Linked DNA regions of Haloterrigena salifodinae. The protein of the gene in region 1 binds, or shares a complex with, the protein of each later gene. Links are inferred from orthologs where the notes say so. Each region holds a gene or a part of one and is shown in the gene's direction. Other genes may lie near its edges. The genes, in order: EH209_RS03425, EH209_RS20560, EH209_RS15215, rpoB and EH209_RS15220.

Region 1 (4,479 bases):
CGTCATCGAGGACGACGGCGAACTCGTTCCCACGAGCGAGTTCGATCACGACCTCTCGAACCGGTATCCGGGGAAGGAGGTCGAGGTCGAGGACGTGCCCAACGCCTTCGTCTTCCACGTGGAGACGGACGGCTCCTTCAGCGTTGAAGAACTGGTCACGCGAGCCGCCGACTCGATCGAGTCCCGGGCGACCGAACTCGAAGACGCAGTACAGCTATAGCAACAGATGTTCCGCCCCAATTCCCGACACCAAGAGCCCGCGTTCGCCGGCGCCGTTAGCAACGAGACCGGTGCGGGCTCGTCCGATGGAATCGAAAGGGGTTTGAAGGGGCGGCGGATACACAGAAGTGCGAGCAGGGATAGCCAAGTCAGGCCAACGGCGCAGCGTTCAGGGCGCTGTCTCGTAGGAGTCCGCAGGTTCAAATCCTGCTCCCTGCATCCACTTCTCACTCGTCGAACGTCCACGACCGAACAGCCGACCGTCCGTACCGGACGCCGAACTGTACGCGTTGAGGCCGTTCGACACGACAGCGATTCCACGACCGACGAGACGGTTCCTCGTCCCGTCGGTTCCGTATCTTTGGAGGAAACCAATGAGTAGCAAAACTAATCCGAGGCTCAACGATCTCATCGCCGAGCTGAAGTCGACGTCCCGCGAGACGGACGCCGACGTCTGGCGAGATGTCGCGGATCGACTCGAGAAGCCCCGGCGCACCCACGCAGAGGTGAACCTGGGCCGTATCGAGCGATACGCACGCGAAGAAGAGACCGTCGTCGTTCCCGGCAAAGTGCTGGGCTCCGGCGCACTACAGAAATCGGTTACCGTCGCGGCCGTCAACTTCAGTTCCTCGGCCGAGACGAAGATCGAACAGGTTGGCGAATCAGTACCGCTCGAGCAGGCGCTCGAAGCAAACCCCGATGGATCTAACGTCCGGGTGATTCGATGAGTATCGCGGAATTCGACGCAGACGTCGTCGTCGACGCCCGAGACTGCATCCTCGGTCGCGTCGCCAGCGAAGTCGCACAGCGCGCACTCGACGGCGAGAGCATCGCCATCGTCAACGCCGAGGACGCGATCATCACCGGCGACAAGGAGGACGTCTTCGGTACCTACCGCAAGCGACTGCAGCTGCAGTCCGACAGCGGTCCCTACTACCCGAAGCGGCCGGACACGATCTTCAAGCGCTCCGTTCGCGGCATGCTGCCGTACAAGAAGCCCCGCGGCCGAGAGGCGCTCGATAGCATCCGCGTCTACGTCGGCAACCCCTACGAGGGCGACCAGGAAGCGGAAGTGCTCGAGGGGACGTCGCTGGACCGGCTTTCGAACATCCGCTTCGTCCAGCTGGGCGAAGTCTCCGAACAGTTAGGTGCTAACGTCACATGGTAACGAACACGAGTGGAAAGAAAAAGACCGCCGTCGCCCGCGCGACCGTTCGCGAGGGCGAGGGTCGCGTCCGAATCAACTCCAAGCCAGTCGAACTGGTCGAACCGGAGATGTCCCGGCTCAAGATGCTCGAGCCGTTCCGCATCGCCGGCGAGGACCTGCGCAGCGAGATGGACATCGACATTCGCGTCGAAGGCGGCGGCATTAGCGGACAGGCTGACGCCGTCCGCACCGCCATCGCACGCGGCATCGTCCAGCACACCAACGATGCCGAACTCCGCGACGCCTACATGGAGTTCGACCGGTCGCTGCTGGTCAACGACGTTCGCCAGTCCGAACCGAAGAAATGGGGCGGCCCGGGCGCTCGGGCGCGCTACCAGAAGTCCTACCGCTAAGGTGATTCAAGCATGATGGTACCGGTCCGGTGTTTCACCTGTGGCAACGTCGTCGCCGAACACTGGGAGGAGTTCGACGAACGAGCGAACGAGGGCGACGAGGATCCCGAGAAGGTCCTCGACGAACTCGGCGTCGAGCGCTACTGCTGTCGACGCATGCTCGTCAGTCACCGCGACCTCGTCGACGTCGTCTCCCCGTACCAGTAACAATGCAACAACAACAGCACAACCGCTACGAGAAAGCACGCATCCTCGGCGCTCGAGCGCTGCAGATCTCCTACGGCGCGCCGGTGCTGGTCGAAACCGACCAGTCGGAGCCGATCCTCATCGCCGCCGAGGAGTACGACGCCGATGCGCTTCCGTTCACCGTTAAACGGGGGTACGACCGAAAATGACGCTCATCACTGACGTTCGCCTGCGTCGGATCCTCGACTCGCGGGGCAATCCGACCGTCGAGGCCGACGTGGTGACAGAAAGTGGCGGTTTCGGCCGCGCCGCGGCGCCGAGCGGCGCCAGCACCGGCGAGTACGAGGCCGTCGAGCGACCGCCCAGTGAGGCGATCGCCGCGGCCCGCGAGGATGCCGTCCCACGGCTCGTCGGCGAGGCCTACGCCGGCAACCAGCGCGAGGTCGACGCCGCACTGCACGCCGCCGACGGAACCGACGACTTCTCGGAGATCGGCGCCAACAGCGCGGTCGCCATCTCGATGGCCGCCGCGAAGGCCGGTGCCGACGTGCTCGGCGCGCCGCTGTTCCAGCACTTAGGCGGCGCGTTCCGCGGCCAGAACTTCCCGATCCCGCTCGGGAACGTCGTCGGCGGCGGCGAACACGCCGCCGACGCGACCGACATTCAGGAGTTCCTCGTCGCGCCCGTCGGCGCACCCAGCGTCGAGGACGCCGTCTTCGCCAACGCCACTGTCCACAGCACCGTCGCCGACCTGCTCGAGGAACGCGACGTTCCCTGCGGCAAGGGCGACGAGGGGGCGTGGGCGCCGTCGATCGACGACAGCGAGGCCTTCGAGATCGTCGACGAAGCGGTCTCGATCGTTCAGGACGAGGTCGGCTTCAATATCGGCTTCGGACTGGACGTCGCCGGCGCGGAGCTGTACGACAGCGACGCCGGTACCTACGAGTACAGCGACCGGAGCCGCGACACCGACGAGCAGATCGAGTACATCGCGGAGCTCGTCCGCGAGTACGATCTGGTCTACGTCGAGGACCCCCTCGACGAGGACGACTACGACGCCTTCGCCGACCTCACCGACGAAGTCGGCGACCAGACGCTGATCTGCGGCGACGACCTGTTCGTCACGAACACGGATCGACTCGTCGAGGGTATCGACCGCGGTGCGGCCAACAGCATCCTGATCAAGCCAAACCAGATCGGGACGCTGACCGACGCCTTCGACGCGATCGAACTCGCAGCCCAGAACGGCTACGATCCGGTTATCTCCCACCGCTCGGGCGAGACCGAGGACACGACGATCGCACACCTCGCCGTCGCGACCGACGCGCCCTTCATCAAGACGGGCGCCGTCGGCGGCGAGCGAACCGCCAAACTCAACGAGCTCATCAGAATCGCAGACGACGCGACATGACAGATAACGACGCAACCCAAGAAGGGCTCGACGCCGCCGAGGAGGAAATCGACGAGGAGCCGGCCGAGGGGCCGGGTCCCGCCGCCGAGGAGGACGTCGAGCCTGTAGACGAACAATCCGCCGACGCCGAGGCCGCGGAGGCCGACGCCGACGCCGAACCAGCCGCCGACGAGGAGGAAGAAGACGCCGGACCCTCCCTCGACGACGACGTTATGAGCGACGAGGAGGCCGACCTCCTCATCCCCGTCGAGGACTACCTGGGCGCCGGTGTCCACATCGGGACCCAGCAGAAGACCTCGGACATGGAGCGGTTCATCCACCGCGTCCGGACCGACGGTCTCTACGTGCTCGACGTCTCGAAGACCGACGGCCGCATCCGTACGGCCGCGGACTTCCTCGCCAACTACGACCCCGAGCAGATCCTGGTTACCTCGAGTCGCCAGTACGGTCGGTTCCCGGCGGAGAAGTTCGCCGAGGCCGTGGGCGCCCGCGCCCGCACCGGCCGCTTCATCCCGGGCACGCTGACCAACCCCAAGTACGACGGCTACATCGAGCCGGACGTGCTGGTCGTCACCGACCCGATCGGTGACGCCCAGGCCGTCAAGGAGGCCATCACGGTCGGCATCCCGGTCATCGCGATGTGTGACTCGAACAATCAGGTCAGCAACGTCGACCTGGTCGTCCCGACGAACAACAAGGGTCGCAAGGCCCTCTCGGTCGTCTACTGGCTGCTCGCCAACGAAGTCCTCGATCGACGCGGCGCCGAGCCGTCCTACTCGCTCGACGACTTCGAAAGCGGCGTCTAATCCGTTCGAGCCGATACTGATCGTTTTCGCTCTCGCTATACCGTCTCGACGAGCGGCCGCACCGTCCGCGTCGCGGGCTCGAGTCACACCTGCTGAACAAAGGAATTACATGAGCACCCGCACAACGGGCGACTATGATCGATTCGCTGTTTCACTTCGAGGAGGACGTCATCCCGCTGCCGGTCGTGCTGGCCGCGGCGGCACTGATCGTGATTTTCGCCGTCGGCATTCCGTACCGCGCCCTCGTCGGCTTCTGAATCGGTGAAGACGGTTCGACCAGTACGAGCCGCGGGCGTG
Region 2 (4,285 bases), on another replicon or contig:
GATCGTGACGTTGCGATCGTCGATGCGGACGTCCGCCCGCGCCCCCTCGGACTCGTGGGCGAGCCGTCGGTCTTCCCCCTCGGGCCAGATCTCGACTTGATAGACGGTGTCGTTGCCGACCGGCTCCCAGCCGGTCCGCTCGACGTGGACGGTCTCGCGCCAGCCCGGGCCGCCGACGACGACCCCGGCGTCGCCGGTGAATGCGAGCCGGTTGGCCGGCACCACCTCCACCCAGATCTGGCGCTCCGTGCTCGAGACGATCACCCCGCTGGACTCGATCGAGATGGCCTCCGCGAGCGGTCCCACCTGGACCGGCGAGACCTTCTGGTTCTCGACTCCTTCGGCGTACTGGATCGTGTAGTCATCGATCTGGACGGCCGACTCGGAGGCCTCGGTCGCGTCATCGAGCACGAAGAGGTTGACCGGGACCGCCGCGCCGGCGACGACGGCGAAGACGGCCAACACGGCGAACAGCGCCGTCTTGCGCCGCGTGACCGACGAGAGACGCGTCGACCCCCGGTCGGTCGCCGCCGTCGCGATCTCGCCGATCCGCTCGAGGGGCGAGGTCGACGACCGATCGCTGCCGCGGGCGATCTCGAACGGCCGAGCGACGGGCGACCTAGAACCCGAGCCGCGGAGTCGAGCGAGGCGACGCTCGAGTCGGTCGGGGACGACCGGGCGATCCGAGGCCGTTATCGCGATCGTGACGACGAGCGCGAGGACGACGACGACCAGAACGCCGGGGCCCTGGAAGAGGTAGTAGACGTTCGCGCTGCCGAACCAGTAGATCTGCCACAGACCCTGAGCGAAGCCGAACAGCAGGATTGCGATCCAGACCCGAAGCGCGTCGGGACGGCGTCCCCGCTGCCGGAGGAGTCCGATCGCGAGGACGAGTCCGATGAAGAATCCCAGCGCGTGGCCCTGAATGGCGATGCCCGCCCACGAGGGCGCCGACGGGGCCCGCGGCTGGGCCACGTAGACGCCGATCGGCGTCTGGAGTGCGCGATAGAGCGTCAGCAGTGCGCTCTGCACACCGAGCACGCCGATGAGCGTCACGATCGGATAGTGGACGAGCGAAAAGGCTGCGAAGGCGAAGACGATCCCCGAGAAGCCGATGACGGGACCGAGCGCGAACAGGCTCGAGCCGATCGTGATCGCGACGACGATCAGCGGGAAGACTACCAGCGCGCGGATCCACGGGTTGGTCCGCCACGACGTCGCCGCCGTCTCGCCCCGTCCGTCGGGGTAGTGGCCCCAGGCGTACTCCGCAATCGGCGCGACGACGACGGCGCCGGCGAGGTTCCCGATGAGGTGTCCCGGGCCGGCGTGGGAGAACGACGCCGTTAGCATTCCCAGCGGATAGAAGTACGAATACGCGCGGTAGGGGAGCGTTACCGGGCTTCCGAACGCGGTGATTCCGTCCTGGACGAACAGGTAGATGCAGTAGACCAGCGCGATCACGAGCAACGATCCCCACGGGACGCCCAGGACGAGTCGCGAGCGGGCGACGTCGCCCCAGCGGCGGGCGGGGCTGTGGAGTCTGCGGACGACAGCGACGGAGGCGAGCACCGATGCCACCATAAACAGCGGGACGACGACCGACAGCGCGATCGTCAGGAGGGCCTCCTGCGAGAGCATATCCAGTGGTTCGGCCGCGGCTGTATATTGGTTTAGGTTCTCCCTATCGCGGGTCGTGCAATCGCCGATCACGCACGCGCGGTCGACCCCGTCGCCGACCGCCGTCCCTCGAGCCCGAACAGAAAGCTACAAGCGGCCGACGACCGGAACGGTGGACATGGAACTGCGGGTCACCGAGAGCACCGACACCGAACTTTCGATCGAGATCGCTGGCGAGGATCACACCTTCATGAACGTCCTCAAGGGCGCACTGCTCGAGCACGAGAACGTCAGCGCGGCCACCTACGACGTCAACCCCGAACAGTCGGGTGGCCAGACCGAACCCATCCTCACGATCAAGACCGAGGGCGGCGTCGATCCGCTCGAGGCCCTCGAGGATGCGGCAGTCAACGTCCGCGAGAAGGCCATCTCCTTCCGCGAGGCGTTCGAAGCGGCCGCCTGAACAGGAGCTTCGACACTCGATCTCGGGGGCTCGAGTCCTCGTCTTCTCGCCGGAAACGTCTCTCGAGGTAGATCACGCTCCGTCCGGACGGGATCGGAACGTCCAACAGCTCACTATAGCGCCGCGTCCCCCACCACTCAGGCCAACTACTGTGCGGTGGCGCGCGCTGATCCTCATGGTGCAGAACGAAACGGCGTTCGCCTAGCAGGCTGCGTAGTGGACGTAGACTGACCCCTCGACGACGTGTAAGTCGAGCCCCTCGCGCTCGAGTTCGGGATCCGTGACCGCGTCGCTGGTCTCGAGCCCGCCGGCGATCTCGTCGGCGAGGGCGGCCTCGTCGTCGTAGTCGTCGATCGATAGCGGCGGGGTCAACTGACCGCTGGTGCCTGCGCTCCCGCAACCGACGCCGAAATCGCTCGGCTGGACCCCCTCCGATTCCGTGCCGTCGTGCTCGCTCGCCACGTACGCTCGGTTGTTGTACTCGGCGTAGGCCGCGAGTCCGTCGTCGTACGAGCGCGAGCTATCGCGCTCGGTCTCGAGTCGGTCGTGAACCTCGAGTTCGGTCGCCTCGAGGTCGATCCCCGCGGCCTGGCTGCCCGACCCCGGCGCGTCGGGCGGCGACGGTTCGCCGACGCCCGGAATGATCGACAGCGGTACGACACCGGTCGCGAACAGTGCGGCGACCACGACGATGGCCGCCAGAATCGGCGCGTACGGCTTGGCCACCTCGAGCCAACTGGACGTCTCGAGTTCGCCGTCGACATCGTCGTAGTTCTGTTCGATCTTCTCCAAGTCGTGGTTACCGCAGCGCGAACACGGCGGATTGTACTTGACGTGGTCACGACCGCAGTCCTGACACCGCCAGACGTAGGTGGTGCCAGTGTCGACCGTTTCCGTCTCGGTCACGCCGGTGTCGACGGCGGGGTCACGGTCGCTCGAGGCCGCCCTCGAGGACTCGCTTCGCTCGGCCTCTGTCTCGTCTTCGCCCTCGCCCTCGCGGATGACCGCCTTCTCGAAGGTATTGTGTCCGCAGTTATCACAGGGAGGGTCGTCTTCCGCGTGAGGTTTGCCACACCACGTGCACCGCCACTTCACTGGTCGTAACGCACGACTGTGTCGATATAAGCGTGTTGGAAGTCGAAACGAACGGCCTGAGTTGCCTCGCTCACCGGCTCACGGCCGACTGCCATTCACCGTTTCGTTCGCTCGCGAATCAGAGTCGAACCGGAACGTTCCGGTCGTCCAGATACTCCGTTCCCACCTTTTTCCGCTCGGGTTCGTTCCACTCACCACTCGCGCAAAAATCTGGACCAAAAAGCCGCTTGCTCACTGGCTCACGGCCGACAGCCGTTCGCCGGTTCGTTCGCTCGCGGTTCAGAGTCGAACCGGGACGCCCCGCTCGTCCAGATACTCCTTGGTCTCCTCGATCGAGTACTCGTCGAAGTGGAAGATCGAGGCCGCGAGGCCGGCGTCGGCGCCGGCTTCCGTGAACACGTCGTACATGTCCTCGGGGCCGCCACAGCCAGAGGAGGCGATGACGGGCGTGTCGACGGCGTCGCAGACCGCCTCCGTCAGCGGCAGGTCGTAGCCGTCCTTGGTGCCGTCCTTGTCGATCGAGTTGACGAACAGTTCGCCCGCGCCGCGGGACTCGGCCTCCTGTGCCCACTCGAGGACGTCGACGCCGGTTCCCTCTCGGCCGCCCTTCTTGGTGCACTCGAACCAGCAGGACTCGCCGTCGATCTCGACGTAGTGTTCGCCCCCTTCGTCGAACCGCCGTCTGGCGTCGACGCTGATGACGATACACTGGTTGCCGAAGGCCTTGGCGCCCTCGTTGATCAGTTCGGGGCGCTCGAGCGCGCCGGTGGTGATCGAGACCTTGTCGGCGCCGGCCCGCAGCGTCTCCTTGATGTCGTCGGTGGTGCGGATGCCGCCGCCGACCGTGAGGGGGATAAAGACCTCGTCGGCGACGCGCTCGACGACGTCGAGCATCGTCTCGCGACCCTCCGCGGAGGCGGTGATGTCAAGGAAGACGAACTCGTCGGCGCCAGACTCGTTGTACGCCTTGGCCATCTCCACCGGATCGCCGGTGTACTTCAGGTCCTCGAAGTTGACGCCGGTGTAGACCGCCGGGTTCCCGTCCTCGTCCAAGTCCACGTCGATACACGGGATGATTCGCTTTGTCAGCATGTGGTCGTTGTGCGAGCC
Region 3 (2,976 bases), on another replicon or contig:
CCGGCTTGCCGCTCATTATTGACGAGCACACGCTACGCAGTGCTCGTCGACTTGTTGTTCGCGGAAGAAGACGCCCGGAGCGGGATTTGAACCCGCGTCACGACCGTGACAGGGTCGTATGATGGGCCACTACACCATCCGGGCTTCCAACGCAACTCTTCCTTTCCCGAAGATAGTATTAAGGCTTTCCAATCGATCACCGTGTGGTACGGCGAATCGAATCATGGAGTCCCCCTCGAGCCCCCACTGTGATACACTCCCTCACGCTCCACAAGGAATTTAACTGATACCGGGGTACTGTCGCACGTGATCGGTGCCTCCGGTCAGGGCCGCTCCGGTCGGGTAGCTGCGCTACCCGCTCGAGTTAGTAACCGTTAAATGCGTCCCGGCGGTATTCTGCTGTAGTATCTCGTGACAGCCGCTTCTCTCCCAATAGCCGACACGCACACCAACCCCAACACATGGTAGACGTAAGCCAACACGAACTCGTTCCGGAGCACACCGTACTCGACGAGGACGCGCTCGACGAGGTCCTCGAGGAGTACGACATCGACCGCACAGACCTGCCGAAAATCAAGCGCAGCGATCCCGCCCTGCCGGACGAGGCGGAGATCGGCGACGTTATCAAGATCGTTCGGAACTCACGGACAGCCGACCAGGCAGTCGTATACCGACTCGTGGTGGAATAAATGTCAATAGAACTCAATCGCGAGAAACGGCGAGAGATCTCGCGCGAATACTTCGCGAAGGAACGGATCGCCGAACACCACTACCGGTCGTTCAACGCCTTCCTCAACCGCGGAATGCAGGAAGTCGTCGACGAGAAGGAGACGATCGACACGGACATCGGCGACAAGGAAGGGGAGGAACCCGTTCACGTCAAACTCGGCGACGTCCGCGTCGTGACGCCCCGCGTCAGGGAGGCAGACGGCTCGGAAGAGTTGCTCTATCCGCAGGAAGCCCGGCTACGTAACATTACCTACTCCGCGCCGGTCTTCATGGAGATGTCGATCGTCAAGGGCGAGGAGGGCGACCAGCGGGTCGTCGACTCCACCGAGACGAAGATCGGTCGGATGCCGATCATGGTCGGCTCCGACAAGTGTAACATCGCCGGCTTCTCCGACGAGGAGCTCGTCGAGATCGGCGAAGACCCCGCCGACCCGGGCGGCTACTTCATCGTCAACGGCTCCGAGCGGGTGCTGATGACCAGCGAGGACCTCGCGCCTAACAAGATCCTCGCCGAGTACGACACCAAGTACGGCGACGAGATCCAGGTCGCCAAGACCTTCTCCCAGCGCCGTGGCTACCGCGCGCTCGTTCTCTGCGAACGGAACCGCGAGGGGCTGCTCGAGGTTTCGTTCCCGTCGGTATCGGGCTCGATCAACTTCGTCACGCTCGTCCGCGCGCTGGGGCTGGAGAGCGACGAGGAGATCGTCCACAAGGTCTCGAACGACCCCGAGGTCGTCAAGTACATGCTCGAGAACCTCGAGGCCGCCGAGGTCCAGAGCGAAGAGGAGGCCATCGAGGAACTTGGGAAGCGCGTCGCCTCCGGGCAGGGGAAAAACTACCAGCTCAAGCGCGCGAATTACGTCATCGACCGCTACCTGCTGCCCCACCTCCACGAGGACGGCGTCGAGGAGGAGGACGTCCGGATCAATAAGGCCCACTACCTCTGCCGGATGGCCGAGGCCTGCTTCGAACTCGCGCTAGGTCGGCGCGACTCGGACGACAAGGACCACTACGCCAATAAGCGGCTGAAGGTCAGCGGCGATCTGATGAAGGACCTGTTCCGGACCGCGCTGAACAAGCTGGCCCGGGACGTGAAGTACCAGCTCGAGCGCGCCAACATGCGCAACCGGAACCTCTCGGTCTCGACTGTCGTCCGTTCGGACGTCCTGACCGAGCGCCTGGAGCACCCGATCGCGACGGGCAACTGGGTCGGCGGCCGCTCCGGCGTCTCGCAGCTTGTCGACCGGACCGACTTCATGGGCGTTCTGTCGCACCTGCGCCGCCTTCGCAGTCCGCTCTCGCGCTCGCAGCCGCATTTCGAAGCGCGGGACTTACACGCAACTCAGTGGGGTCGCATCGGACCCTCGGAGACGCCCGAGGGGCCGAACTGTGGGCTGGTGAAGAACTTCGCGCAGTCGATGGAGCTCTCCCAGAACGTCGAGGACGAACAGGAACTCAAACGTGAACTGGCATCGATGGGCGTCGAGGGGATTCCCGGCCTCGAGGGCATCGAACGATCGACCGCAGACGACTGATCAATTATGAGCAGCCAACAACGAGACGCGAAAGTGTACGTCAACGGGTCGCTGGTGGGGACCCATCCCGATCCGCACGAGCTAGCCGAACAGATCCGCGAAGCGCGACGCATCGGCGACGTTTCCGAGATGGTCAACGTCTCGGTGAAAGAGCGCACCCGCGAAGTGATCGTCAACGCCGACGCCGGCCGCGCGCGACGACCCCTGCTAGTCGTCGAGGACGGCGAACCGCGCATCTCCGACCAGGAGATCGAGGCGATACAGGACGGCGACCTCGAGTTCGACGATCTCGTCGAGCACGGCTACGTCGAGTTCATCGACGCTGAGGAGGAAGAGGACATCCTCGTGGCCGTCGACGAAGAGCACCTCACCGAGAAACACACCCACCTCGAGATCGATCCGTCGCTGATCTTCTCGATCGGTGCGGGGATGATCCCCTACCCCGAGCACAACGCCTCGCCGCGTATTACGATGGGTGCGGGGATGATCAAGCAGTCGCTGGGGCTGCCGAGCGCGAACTACCGGATCCGGCCGGACACGCGCCAGCACCTGCTGCACTACCCCCAGCTCTCGATGGTCAAGACCCAGACCACCGAACAGATCGGCTACGACGAGCGCCCCGCGGCGCAGAACTTCGTCGTCGCCGTGATGAGCTACGAAGGGTTCAACATCGAGGACGCGCTGGTCATGAACAAGGCCAGCGTCGAGCGCG
Region 4 (2,886 bases), on another replicon or contig:
CTGAACAAGCTGGCCCGGGACGTGAAGTACCAGCTCGAGCGCGCCAACATGCGCAACCGGAACCTCTCGGTCTCGACTGTCGTCCGTTCGGACGTCCTGACCGAGCGCCTGGAGCACCCGATCGCGACGGGCAACTGGGTCGGCGGCCGCTCCGGCGTCTCGCAGCTTGTCGACCGGACCGACTTCATGGGCGTTCTGTCGCACCTGCGCCGCCTTCGCAGTCCGCTCTCGCGCTCGCAGCCGCATTTCGAAGCGCGGGACTTACACGCAACTCAGTGGGGTCGCATCGGACCCTCGGAGACGCCCGAGGGGCCGAACTGTGGGCTGGTGAAGAACTTCGCGCAGTCGATGGAGCTCTCCCAGAACGTCGAGGACGAACAGGAACTCAAACGTGAACTGGCATCGATGGGCGTCGAGGGGATTCCCGGCCTCGAGGGCATCGAACGATCGACCGCAGACGACTGATCAATTATGAGCAGCCAACAACGAGACGCGAAAGTGTACGTCAACGGGTCGCTGGTGGGGACCCATCCCGATCCGCACGAGCTAGCCGAACAGATCCGCGAAGCGCGACGCATCGGCGACGTTTCCGAGATGGTCAACGTCTCGGTGAAAGAGCGCACCCGCGAAGTGATCGTCAACGCCGACGCCGGCCGCGCGCGACGACCCCTGCTAGTCGTCGAGGACGGCGAACCGCGCATCTCCGACCAGGAGATCGAGGCGATACAGGACGGCGACCTCGAGTTCGACGATCTCGTCGAGCACGGCTACGTCGAGTTCATCGACGCTGAGGAGGAAGAGGACATCCTCGTGGCCGTCGACGAAGAGCACCTCACCGAGAAACACACCCACCTCGAGATCGATCCGTCGCTGATCTTCTCGATCGGTGCGGGGATGATCCCCTACCCCGAGCACAACGCCTCGCCGCGTATTACGATGGGTGCGGGGATGATCAAGCAGTCGCTGGGGCTGCCGAGCGCGAACTACCGGATCCGGCCGGACACGCGCCAGCACCTGCTGCACTACCCCCAGCTCTCGATGGTCAAGACCCAGACCACCGAACAGATCGGCTACGACGAGCGCCCCGCGGCGCAGAACTTCGTCGTCGCCGTGATGAGCTACGAAGGGTTCAACATCGAGGACGCGCTGGTCATGAACAAGGCCAGCGTCGAGCGCGCGCTCGCCCGATCGCACTTCTTCCGGACTTACGAGGGCGAGGAACGTCGCTACCCCGGCGGCCAGGAGGACCGCTTCGAGATCCCCTCCCAGGACGTCCGCGGCGCCCGCGGCGAGGACGCGTACAACCACCTGGACGAGGACGGTCTCGTGAACCCCGAGACGGAGGTCGACGAAAACTCCGTTCTCCTCGGGAAGACGAGCCCGCCGCGGTTCCTCGAGGAACCCGACGACATGGGCGGTCTCTCGCCCCAGAAGCGCCGCGAGACGTCGGTGACGATGCGCTCCGGTGAATCGGGCGTCGTCGACACCGTCACTCTCATGGAGGGCGAGGACGGCTCGAAGCTCTCGAAGGTCTCCGTGCGCGACGAACGGATCCCCGAACTCGGGGACAAGTTCGCCAGCCGGCACGGTCAGAAGGGTGTCGTGGGCCACCTCGCACCCCAGGAGGACATGCCCTTCACCGAGGAGGGCGTCGTGCCCGACCTCGTGTTGAACCCCCACGCGCTGCCGTCACGGATGACCGTCGGACACATCCTCGAGATGATCGGCGGCAAACTCGGCTCGATGGAGGGCCGGCGCGTCGACGGGACGCCGTTCCTCGGCGAGGACGAGGACGAACTCCGCGACGGCCTCGAGGACGCTGGCTTCGATTCGGCCGGCAAGGAGACCATGTACTCCGGGGTCACCGGCGAGAAGATCGAAGCCGAGATCTTCGTCGGCGTGATTTTCTACCAGAAGCTCTACCACATGGTCTCGAACAAGCTGCACGCCCGCTCGCGCGGGCCGGTGCAGGTGCTGACCCGCCAGCCGACGGAGGGGCGCGCCCGCGAGGGCGGTCTCCGTATCGGGGAGATGGAACGCGACGTGTTCATCGGCCACGGGGCCGCGATGACGCTGAAAGAACGACTGCTGGACGAGTCCGACCGTGAGTTCATCCACATCTGTGCGAACTGCGGAATGAGCGCGGTCGAAAACGTCGAACAACGGCGCGTCTACTGTCCGAACTGCGACGAGGAAACCGATATCCACGAGATCGAGATGAGCTACGCGTTCAAGCTCCTGCTAGACGAGATGAAAGCGCTGGGTATCGCACCGCGACTCGAACTGGAAGACGCCGTCTAAACAATGCAAAACAGTACACCCAAAGACATCGGACAACTCTCCTTCGGGCTCATGCAGCCCGAGGAGTATCGGGAGATGAGCGCGACGAAGATCATCACCGCCGACACCTACGACGATGACGGGTTCCCCATCGACATGGGGCTGATGGACCCCCGACTCGGCGTCATCGACCCGGGCCTCGAGTGCAAGACCTGCGGCAAACACTCGGGATCGTGTAATGGCCACTTCGGACACATCGAACTGGCCGCCCCGGTCATCCACGTCGGCTTCACGAAGCTCATCCGACGGCTCCTGCGAGGGACCTGTCGGGAGTGTTCGAAGCTCCTGCTCACCGAGGACGAGCGCGACGAGTTCCGCGAGGATATCACGGAGTCGCGCAAGCTCGGCCGCGACTTAAACGACGTGACTAAGGCCGCGATCCGGCAGGCCCGCAAGAAGGATCGCTGTCCGTTCTGCGGCGAGATCCAGTACGACATCGACCACGAGAAGCCGACCACCTACTACGAGGTCCAGCAGGTCCTGACCAGCGAGTACTCCCAGGAGATCGCGGCTGCGATGCAGGGAGAGGGCGAGGACGCAGAGCGG
Region 5 (4,301 bases), on another replicon or contig:
GGCCTGCGCCACGCCGTGATTGATCTCGCGAACGATCTCGTTGGTGTGGTTGAGCCGCGTCAGCTCCTCGTTTTGCTGAGTGAGCGTCCGATCGTGGTCCCGGAGCAGTTGCTCGCGTTCGGCCCGATCGAGCGCCGCCTCGGTGTTGGCGGCCAGAATGTGCAGCAGTTCCGTCATCGTCTCGTCGAAACCGTCGACGTCCTCGGTTCCCGCGACCAACACGCCGTGGGTCCCGAGCGGGACGATCAGCTCGCTCCGGCTCAGCGTCTTGGTGTCAGCGTCCCGTGTCACGTCCTCGTAGTAGGCGCTCTCTCCCTCCGAGAACACCTCCCAGACATGGCCCTCACCCTGCTCGAACTGCATCTCTGGATCGACGAGTTCCCGCGACTCTCGCATCGACGCCGCGTGCGCTAAGATCCCGTCCGTCGGCTCGAACGTGTACGCCGCGGCGACGGGCACGTCGAGGATCTCACCCGCCGTATCGACCGCCGACTGGTAGATCTCCCGTTTCGTGCCCGCACGCATCAGATCCCGTGTCGTCTCGTGTAACGTCGTTAGCGTCCGCTCGTACCGTCGCTCGCTCTCCCGCAGTTCCGTCTCGGTCCGATACTGGGAGACCGCGTTCGTGATCTGGTTCGCCAACAGCGCGTACTGCTCCTTACCGGACTCCTTCTGGAGGTACTGGGTCACGCCGGCCGCGATCGCCTCGCTGGCGATCTCCTCGGAGCCCCGCCCCGTAAACAGAATGAACGGCAGATCCGGATCGTCTTCGCGAACTCGCTCCAACAGCTCCAACCCCGTCATCCGGGGCATCTCGTAATCGCTGACGATGCAATCGATCTCTCGCTGCTCGAGGATCTCCAGCGCCGCCGTCGCGTTCGTCGCCGCTTCGGCGACGATCGCATCGCGTTCGCGCTCGAGCATCTCGCCGGCCAGATCGGCGAACCCCGGTTCGTTGTCGACGATGAGAACGGTGATCGGTTTCGTCATTGGTTACCAGTAGCGCAAGTCGCTGCAGTCCACTGAGGGATGTTCAAGTGGCCACTAAATAATTAGGTTCTCGAGCGACAGTGCCGACGGACAGTTCCGCGGCGGCTGTCAGGGGAGTCACCGCTCGAATTGATATTTCTCGGCTCGTTTGACGTTCGGATGATCGATTTCGGGTTCCGCAAGTCAGAGATACGTGTTTTTTCGTCCGGTGGCCTCGAGTGACACCCAGTACAGTTCGTCGGTATCATTACACCGAACCGCGAAAGCGTCGATATCGCCGCCGTAATCGGTCAGCGTAACGGTTCCGCCGACGGTAGTTTTACTCGCAGTTTTGAACCGAACGACCTCGTCTTCGACCCACCCAGTCTTGTACTGTACGCGACGTAGCCCGCTTTCCGTATCCACGATGAGATCGTATCTGTCGTTATCCCCGAACGGGATCGAAACAGAGTAGTCGTACTCGATCAGCGCGGCGATGATCCGCGCCTCCGTTTCGTCGCCGGTCTGTTTCGTGTTCCGCGGTGCCATAACAGCGCTCTCGCTCGGCATCTTCATAACCGTCGGAGCGACTCGCTGTCGGACGATCGATTCCTCGCCTCGAGTTTCGATTACTCCACGAGCGACGGCTGCTGTACGCTTTGCGACCTCTCGATCACGTCACTTCCAACTACGCGCTGTTAGTATCGATCAGCAAGATGCCTTCTTGCAGGTGATTGATCCTCGAATACTCGCGAACGGCGAATCAGTTACTCGGAAATTAAGATTGGAAAAGCGTCTGGAGCGGGATTTGAACCACCTGACCTCGCTCACGTCGGTTCACTCGTTCCGGAGTTCGAATTCCTGGTTTCCGTCTTGCCGCTCATTATTGACGAGCATACGCTACCCGGTGCTCGTCGATTGTTGTTTTCGGAAGAAGACGCCCGGAGCGGGATTTGAACCCGCGTCACGACCGTGACAGGGTCGTATGATGGGCCACTACACCATCCGGGCTTCCAACGCAACTCTTCCTTTCCCGGTGACGGTATTAAGGGTTGTGTTCTGGATATTATTCAGTTGTCTTATCATTATCGGAGACCGTCTCTCGTCTGGCGCTCTTGGAAGTAGTCAACCGATAGAGATCGCGTTCCCCAGGGGTCACTTCGGGCTCTCTGCGGAAAAGGCACCTCTAGCGGAATGGGGGCCACCTGAACTTCGCTCACGTCGGTTCGCTTGTCCCGTAGTTCGAATCCCTGATTTCCGGCTTGCCGCTCATTATTGACGAGCACACGCTACGCAGTGCTCGTCGACTTGTTGTTCGCGGAAGAAGACGCCCGGAGCGGGATTTGAACCCGCGTCACGACCGTGACAGGGTCGTATGATGGGCCACTACACCATCCGGGCTTCCAACGCAACTCTTCCTTTCCCGAAGATAGTATTAAGGCTTTCCAATCGATCACCGTGTGGTACGGCGAATCGAATCATGGAGTCCCCCTCGAGCCCCCACTGTGATACACTCCCTCACGCTCCACAAGGAATTTAACTGATACCGGGGTACTGTCGCACGTGATCGGTGCCTCCGGTCAGGGCCGCTCCGGTCGGGTAGCTGCGCTACCCGCTCGAGTTAGTAACCGTTAAATGCGTCCCGGCGGTATTCTGCTGTAGTATCTCGTGACAGCCGCTTCTCTCCCAATAGCCGACACGCACACCAACCCCAACACATGGTAGACGTAAGCCAACACGAACTCGTTCCGGAGCACACCGTACTCGACGAGGACGCGCTCGACGAGGTCCTCGAGGAGTACGACATCGACCGCACAGACCTGCCGAAAATCAAGCGCAGCGATCCCGCCCTGCCGGACGAGGCGGAGATCGGCGACGTTATCAAGATCGTTCGGAACTCACGGACAGCCGACCAGGCAGTCGTATACCGACTCGTGGTGGAATAAATGTCAATAGAACTCAATCGCGAGAAACGGCGAGAGATCTCGCGCGAATACTTCGCGAAGGAACGGATCGCCGAACACCACTACCGGTCGTTCAACGCCTTCCTCAACCGCGGAATGCAGGAAGTCGTCGACGAGAAGGAGACGATCGACACGGACATCGGCGACAAGGAAGGGGAGGAACCCGTTCACGTCAAACTCGGCGACGTCCGCGTCGTGACGCCCCGCGTCAGGGAGGCAGACGGCTCGGAAGAGTTGCTCTATCCGCAGGAAGCCCGGCTACGTAACATTACCTACTCCGCGCCGGTCTTCATGGAGATGTCGATCGTCAAGGGCGAGGAGGGCGACCAGCGGGTCGTCGACTCCACCGAGACGAAGATCGGTCGGATGCCGATCATGGTCGGCTCCGACAAGTGTAACATCGCCGGCTTCTCCGACGAGGAGCTCGTCGAGATCGGCGAAGACCCCGCCGACCCGGGCGGCTACTTCATCGTCAACGGCTCCGAGCGGGTGCTGATGACCAGCGAGGACCTCGCGCCTAACAAGATCCTCGCCGAGTACGACACCAAGTACGGCGACGAGATCCAGGTCGCCAAGACCTTCTCCCAGCGCCGTGGCTACCGCGCGCTCGTTCTCTGCGAACGGAACCGCGAGGGGCTGCTCGAGGTTTCGTTCCCGTCGGTATCGGGCTCGATCAACTTCGTCACGCTCGTCCGCGCGCTGGGGCTGGAGAGCGACGAGGAGATCGTCCACAAGGTCTCGAACGACCCCGAGGTCGTCAAGTACATGCTCGAGAACCTCGAGGCCGCCGAGGTCCAGAGCGAAGAGGAGGCCATCGAGGAACTTGGGAAGCGCGTCGCCTCCGGGCAGGGGAAAAACTACCAGCTCAAGCGCGCGAATTACGTCATCGACCGCTACCTGCTGCCCCACCTCCACGAGGACGGCGTCGAGGAGGAGGACGTCCGGATCAATAAGGCCCACTACCTCTGCCGGATGGCCGAGGCCTGCTTCGAACTCGCGCTAGGTCGGCGCGACTCGGACGACAAGGACCACTACGCCAATAAGCGGCTGAAGGTCAGCGGCGATCTGATGAAGGACCTGTTCCGGACCGCGCTGAACAAGCTGGCCCGGGACGTGAAGTACCAGCTCGAGCGCGCCAACATGCGCAACCGGAACCTCTCGGTCTCGACTGTCGTCCGTTCGGACGTCCTGACCGAGCGCCTGGAGCACCCGATCGCGACGGGCAACTGGGTCGGCGGCCGCTCCGGCGTCTCGCAGCTTGTCGACCGGACCGACTTCATGGGCGTTCTGTCGCACCTGCGCCGCCTTCGCAGTCCGCTCTCGCGCTCGCAGCCGCATTTCGAAGCGCGGGACTTACACGCAACTCAG

The links.
Region 2: EH209_RS03425 (region 1) and EH209_RS20560 share a complex: the UniProt entries of both Methanocaldococcus jannaschii proteins name them as parts of the RNA polymerase complex. The link is inferred for Haloterrigena salifodinae from one-to-one orthologs.
Region 3: EH209_RS03425 (region 1) and EH209_RS15215 share a complex: the UniProt entries of both Methanocaldococcus jannaschii proteins name them as parts of the RNA polymerase complex. The link is inferred for Haloterrigena salifodinae from one-to-one orthologs.
Region 4: EH209_RS03425 (region 1) and rpoB share a complex: the UniProt entries of both Methanocaldococcus jannaschii proteins name them as parts of the RNA polymerase complex. The link is inferred for Haloterrigena salifodinae from one-to-one orthologs.
Region 5: EH209_RS03425 (region 1) and EH209_RS15220 share a complex: the UniProt entries of both Methanocaldococcus jannaschii proteins name them as parts of the RNA polymerase complex. The link is inferred for Haloterrigena salifodinae from one-to-one orthologs.

The regions. Positions count from the first base shown.
Region 1 is NZ_RQWN01000001.1:668,955-673,433, reverse strand. The notes cover bases 707-3,581. They hold EH209_RS03425 (DNA-directed RNA polymerase subunit K), read left to right. Parts: upstream 707-1,988; coding sequence 1,989-2,174; downstream 2,175-3,581. Other genes in these bases: rpsB (30S ribosomal protein S2), read left to right, coding at 3,373-3,581; eno (phosphopyruvate hydratase), read left to right, coding at 2,171-3,376; EH209_RS03430 (DNA-directed RNA polymerase subunit N), read left to right, coding at 1,792-1,986; EH209_RS03435 (30S ribosomal protein S9), read left to right, coding at 1,381-1,779; EH209_RS03440 (50S ribosomal protein L13), read left to right, coding at 944-1,387. In the rest of the region: EH209_RS03455 (DNA-directed RNA polymerase subunit D), read left to right, coding at 1-220; more of EH209_RS03445, read left to right, coding at 594-706; more of rpsB, read left to right, coding at 3,582-4,182; EH209_RS24915 (hypothetical protein), read left to right, coding at 4,317-4,439. UniProt on the Methanocaldococcus jannaschii protein: DNA-dependent RNA polymerase (RNAP) catalyzes the transcription of DNA into RNA using the four ribonucleoside triphosphates as substrates.
Region 2 is NZ_RQWN01000005.1:78,897-83,181, forward strand. Bases 757-3,437 are described here. They hold EH209_RS20560 (DNA-directed RNA polymerase subunit L), read left to right. Parts: upstream 757-1,795; coding sequence 1,796-2,080; downstream 2,081-3,437. Other genes in these bases: EH209_RS20555 (rhomboid family intramembrane serine protease), read right to left, coding at 757-1,638; EH209_RS20565 (hypothetical protein), read right to left, coding at 2,282-3,175. In the rest of the region: more of EH209_RS20555, read right to left, coding at 1-756; imidazole glycerol phosphate synthase subunit HisF, read right to left, coding at 3,455-4,267. UniProt on the Methanocaldococcus jannaschii protein: DNA-dependent RNA polymerase (RNAP) catalyzes the transcription of DNA into RNA using the four ribonucleoside triphosphates as substrates.
Region 3 is NZ_RQWN01000003.1:134,618-137,593, reverse strand. It holds EH209_RS15215 (DNA-directed RNA polymerase subunit B''), read left to right. Parts: upstream 1-689; coding sequence 690-2,264; downstream 2,265-2,976. Other genes in the region: rpoB (DNA-directed RNA polymerase subunit B), read left to right, coding at 2,271-2,976; EH209_RS15220 (DNA-directed RNA polymerase subunit H), read left to right, coding at 462-689. UniProt on the Methanocaldococcus jannaschii protein: DNA-dependent RNA polymerase (RNAP) catalyzes the transcription of DNA into RNA using the four ribonucleoside triphosphates as substrates. The Rpo2 subunit (Rpo2N and Rpo2C in this organism) is implicated in DNA promoter recognition and in nucleotide binding.
Region 4 is NZ_RQWN01000003.1:132,909-135,794, reverse strand. It holds rpoB (DNA-directed RNA polymerase subunit B), read left to right. Parts: upstream 1-471; coding sequence 472-2,301; downstream 2,302-2,886. Other genes in the region: EH209_RS15205 (DNA-directed RNA polymerase subunit A'), read left to right, coding at 2,305-2,886; EH209_RS15215 (DNA-directed RNA polymerase subunit B''), read left to right, coding at 1-465. UniProt on the Methanocaldococcus jannaschii protein: DNA-dependent RNA polymerase (RNAP) catalyzes the transcription of DNA into RNA using the four ribonucleoside triphosphates as substrates. The Rpo2 subunit (Rpo2N and Rpo2C in this organism) is implicated in DNA promoter recognition and in nucleotide binding.
Region 5 is NZ_RQWN01000003.1:135,519-139,819, reverse strand. What follows is about bases 1,605-4,301. They hold EH209_RS15220 (DNA-directed RNA polymerase subunit H), read left to right. Parts: upstream 1,605-2,687; coding sequence 2,688-2,915; downstream 2,916-4,301. Other genes in these bases: EH209_RS15215 (DNA-directed RNA polymerase subunit B''), read left to right, coding at 2,916-4,301. Also shown: EH209_RS15240 (bacterio-opsin activator domain-containing protein), read right to left, coding at 1-990. UniProt on the Methanocaldococcus jannaschii protein: DNA-dependent RNA polymerase (RNAP) catalyzes the transcription of DNA into RNA using the four ribonucleoside triphosphates as substrates.